2 regions of the Streptomyces sp. NPDC051921 genome follow, and region 1 is predicted to be linked to the other one. Evidence: predicted binding sites of a transcription regulator. Region 1 holds the regulator's gene; the other holds the start of a gene.
What was found. Region 1 encodes HrcA, which represses chaperone genes, less so after heat shock. Its sites were predicted from a motif close to TTNGCACTCNGNNNNNCNGAGTGCNAA; they were not measured.

Region 1 (2,456 bases):
CCTGCTCCGGGTCGAGCTTCGTCGGGGTCTGGACCTCGACGTGGACGATCAGGTCGCCCCGCCCGTTGCCGCGCAGGTGCGTGACGCCGCGGCCGTGCAGCGGGATCGACTGGCCGGACTGGGTGCCCGGGCGGATGTCGACGTCCTCCAGGCCGTCCAGCGTCTGCAGCTGCACCTTCGTGCCGAGCGCGGCCGCCGTCATCGGGATGGTGACCGTGCAGTGCAGGTCGTCGCCACGCCGCTGGAAGACCTCGTGCGGGACCTCGTGGATCTCGACGTACAGGTCGCCGGCGGGGCCGCCGCCGGGGCCGACCTCGCCCTCGCCCGCGAGCTGGATGCGGGTGCCGTTGTCGACACCGGCCGGGATCTTGACCGTGAGCGTACGGCGCGACCGGACGCGCCCGTCGCCCGCGCACTCGGGGCACGGGGTCGGGACGACGGTGCCGAAGCCCTGGCACTGCGGGCAGGGCCGGGAGGTCATGACCTGGCCCAGGAAGGACCGGGTGACCTGGGAGACCTCACCACGGCCGCGGCACATGTCACAGGTCTGCGCGGTGGTGCCGGGTGCGGCGCCCTCACCGGAACAGGTGGTGCAGACGACGGCCGTGTCGACCTGGATGTCCTTGGTGGTGCCGAAGGCCGCCTCGTCGAGGGTGACCTCCAGGCGGATCATCGCGTCCTGGCCGCGCCGGGTGCGCGAGCGCGGGCCGCGCTGGGACGCCGTACCGAAGAAGGCGTCCATGATGTCCGAGAAGTTCCCGAAGCCGCCCGCACCGAAGCCGCCCGCGCCGCCCGCGCCGCCGGAGGCGGACAGCGGGTCGCCGCCGAGGTCGTAGACCTGCTTCTTCTGCGGGTCCGAGAGCACCTCGTAAGCGGCGTTGATCTCCTTGAACCGCTCCTGCGTCTTCGGGTCCGGGTTCACGTCCGGGTGAAGCTCACGGGCGAGACGGCGGAAGGCCTTCTTGATCTCGTCCTGCGACGCGTCGCGGCGTACGCCCAGTACGGCGTAGTAGTCGGTGGCCACTTACGACTCCGCCAGGATCTGTCCGACGTAACGTGCCACTGCGCGTACCGCTCCCATCGTTCCGGGGTAGTCCATGCGGGTCGGTCCGACCACGCCGAGTTTGGCGACTGCCTCGCCGCCGGAACCGTAGCCGACCGAGACGACCGACGTGGACGTCAGCCCCTCGTGGGCGTTCTCGTGCCCGATGCGTACGGTCATGCCCGACTCCTTGGCCTCGCCGAGCAGCTTGAGGAGCACGACCTGCTCCTCGAGGGCTTCCAGCACGGGCCTGATCGTCAGGGGGAAGTCGTGTCCGAAGCGGGTCAGATTGGCGGTGCCGCCGATCATGAGCCGCTCCTCCTGCTCCTCCACGAGGGTCTCGAGGAGGGTCGCGAGCACGGTCGAGACCGTGCCGCGGTCCTCGATCTCCTCGAAGGAGTCCGGCAGGTCCTGCACCAGCTGCGGCACGTCGGCGAACCGGCGGCCGACGACCCGGCTGTTGAGCCGGGCCCGCAGGTCGGCCAGGGAGGTCTCGCCGAAGGGCGCCGGGCAGTCGATCACGCGCTGCTCGACCCGGCCGGTGTCGGTGATGAGCACCAGCATCAGCCGGGCGGGAGCCAGCGACAGCAGTTCCACGTGCCGGACCGTCGAACGGGTCAGCGAGGGGTACTGCACGACGGCGACCTGCCGGGTCAGCTGCGCGAGCAGCCGGACCGTGCGGCCGACGACGTCGTCGAGGTCGACGGCTCCGTCGAGGAAGTTGTGGATCGCCCGCCGCTCCGGGGTCGACAGCGGCTTGACGCCCGCGAGCCGGTCCACGAAGAGGCGGTAGCCCTTGTCGGTGGGGATGCGGCCGGCACTGGTGTGAGGCTGGGCGATGAAGCCCTCCTCCTCCAGGACGGCCATGTCGTTGCGCACGGTGGCGGGCGACACGCCGAGCTTGTGCCGCTCGGTCAACGCCTTGGAGCCGACCGGCTCCTCCGTCCCGACGTAGTCCTGGACGATGGCGCGCAGCACCTCGAGTCTGCGTTCGCTGAGCATCGCGCGCACCTCCAGCTGTCGATCCGGTTTCCGGTTGCTCCGCTTTTGGCACTCGCCCTGCCCGAGTGCCAGGAATCCCCCGGCCAGTGTACGGCGGCCGACATCGCTCCTGGCAAGGAGGCGGGGTCGGAGCGGTTAGCGTCACGCCATGGACCTGGACTGGGAAGCGTACGACTGGGAGCGGCTCGGGGACGGGGTCGGCAGGCGCCGGCTGCCGGGCTGGGACGCCACGGTGGGCCTGGTCGTCGGGCGGGACGCGGTGCTGCTGTACGACACGGGCGGCACCCTCGCGCAGGGTGCCGAGCTGCGCGCCCAGGTGACGGCACTCACGGGCCGCCGGAGGGTGACGCATGTCGCACTGAGCCATCCGCACTTCGACCATGTGCTGGGCACGGCCGTCTTCGCGGGGGTC
Region 2 (2,456 bases), on a different contig from region 1:
GGCCGAGCCGTACCCACGAGTACCCGCAGTACCTGAATTGCCCCTTCCGCAAGAAGAAGCGGAAGGGGCAATTCTGCATGGTTGAGCGCGGTAGAGTTGGGGAAGTCCCCTCCGCTGCTCATGCCAGGCGCATATGAGAATGCGTCTCCGCACGGCAAGAAGTAGCCAATGTGCCCGCGCCTTGTGTACCTTCTGCGCGTTTTGCCGGGCCCGACTTGCCCCGGAATTCCGGGGATTCTCCCCAATTCCCCTTTCGGCCGTGCCCAGAATTCTCGTCCGATTGACCTGTTGCAGAGGGCAGTTGGGCAGATACATTCAGCCGCGGTCGACGCGTTCCGGCGCAGGGTCTGACCCGGGTCCGCGAAGTGCGGCCCCGCGCAAGGGCCAGTAATAGGGGAGTTAGGCATGGCTCAGGGCACCGTCAAGTGGTTCAACGCGGAGAAGGGCTACGGCTTCATCGCGGTCGACGGTGGTGCGGATGTTTTCGTCCACTACAGCGCGATCCAGATGGACGGATACCGCACCCTCGAAGAGGGTCAGCGGGTCGAGTTCGAGATCTCGCAGGGCCAGAAGGGTCCGCAGGCGGACATGGTCAAGCTCGCCGTCTGAGCGCGGCGCGATCGGCCACCGACGCACTTCCGTCGAGGGGCCCGCATCCCGGTGGGGATGCGGGCCCCTCGCGCGTGCTCGGGCGCGTGCGCCCGCGCGTGTGGCGCGCGTGCGCCGACAGATGGCCGGAGGGTGGCGGATCCCCCTGAGTCGCTTGCACTCTCCTAGGGCGAGTGCTAATCATTGGCGTTAGCACTCTGAAGGTGAGAGTGCTACGAGGATCGGGCAGACGAGGTCGCCGACCGAGTGGGGCAAGGAACCACGAGGAGCACGGAGGCCGTCCGTCGCGGGCGTCGGCGCGGTCCTGGAGCGTTATCCACCCCATGTCCGGGAGGACCACTTCACATGGCCAAGATCATCGCGTTCGACGAGGAGGCCCGGCGCGGTCTCGAGCGCGGCATGAACCAGCTCGCTGACGCCGTCAAGGTCACCCTCGGCCCCAAGGGTCGCAACGTCGTCCTCGAGAAGAAGTGGGGCGCCCCCACGATCACCAACGATGGTGTCTCCATCGCCAAGGAGATCGAGCTCGAGGACCCGTACGAGAAGATCGGCGCCGAGCTGGTCAAGGAAGTCGCCAAGAAGACGGACGACGTCGCCGGCGACGGTACGACCACCGCCACCGTTCTCGCCCAGGCGCTGGTCCGTGAGGGCCTGCGCAACGTCGCCGCCGGCGCCAACCCGATGGCCCTCAAGCGCGGCATCGAGAAGGCCGTCGAGGCCGTCTCCGGTGCGCTGCTCGACCAGGCGAAGGAGGTCGAGACGAAGGAGCAGATCGCCTCCACCGCCTCCATCTCCGCCGCCGACACCCAGATCGGCGAGCTCATCGCCGAGGCCATGGACAAGGTCGGCAAGGAAGGCGTCATCACCGTCGAGGAGTCCCAGACCTTCGGTCTGGAGCTGGAGCTCACCGAGGGTATGCGCTTCGACAAGGGCTACATCTCGGCGTACTTCGCGACCGACATGGAGCGCATGGAGGCCGCGCTCGAGGACCCGTACATCCTCATCGTCAACTCCAAGGTCTCCTCGGTGAAGGACCTGCTCCCGCTCCTCGAGAAGGTCATGCAGTCGGGCAAGCCGCTGCTGATCATCGCCGAGGACGTCGAGGGCGAGGCCCTGTCGACCCTGGTCGTCAACAAGATCCGTGGCACCTTCAAGTCCGTCGCCGTCAAGGCCCCGGGCTTCGGCGACCGCCGCAAGGCCATGCTGAACGACATCGCCATCCTCACCGGCGGCACGGTCATCTCCGAGGAGGTCGGTCTCAAGCTCGAGAACGCCGGCCTGGACCTGCTGGGCCGCGCCCGCAAGGTCGTCATCACCAAGGACGAGACCACCATCGTCGACGGTGCCGGTGACAGCGAGCAGGTCGCCGGTCGCGTGAACCAGATCCGCGCCGAGATCGAGAACTCCGACTCGGACTACGACCGCGAGAAGCTCCAGGAGCGCCTGGCGAAGCTCGCCGGTGGCGTCGCCGTCATCAAGGCCGGTGCCGCGACCGAGGTCGAGCTCAAGGAGCGCAAGCACCGCATCGAGGACGCCGTTCGCAACGCGAAGGCGGCCGTCGAGGAGGGCATCGTCGCCGGTGGTGGCGTGGCCCTGCTGCAGGCCTCCGCGGTCTTCGAGAAGCTGGAGCTGGACGGCGACGAGGCCACCGGTGCCAACGCCGTCAAGCTGGCCCTGGAGGCCCCGCTGAAGCAGATCGCCGTCAACGGTGGTCTCGAGGGCGGCGTCGTCGTGGAGAAGGTGCGCAACCTCCCCGTCGGTCACGGCCTGAACGCCGCGACCGGTGAGTACGTCGACATGATCGCCGAGGGCATCATCGACCCGGCCAAGGTGACGCGCTCCGCGCT

Region 2: groL (chaperonin GroEL) is a predicted target of HrcA. The motif match lies at 763-789, and genes of this name have one in related genera.

Annotation. Positions count from the first base shown of each region.
Region 1 covers NZ_JBFAXU010000004.1:402,813-405,268, reverse strand. The annotation lists gene dnaJ (molecular chaperone DnaJ) at 1-1,024, opposite strand, end outside; gene hrcA (heat-inducible transcriptional repressor HrcA) at 1,025-2,044, opposite strand; gene AB0M16_RS08425 (MBL fold metallo-hydrolase) at 2,193-2,456, shown strand, end outside.
Region 2 covers NZ_JBFAXU010000023.1:130,635-133,090, forward strand. The annotation lists gene AB0M16_RS27955 (cold-shock protein) at 406-609, shown strand; gene groL (chaperonin GroEL) at 955-2,456, shown strand, end outside.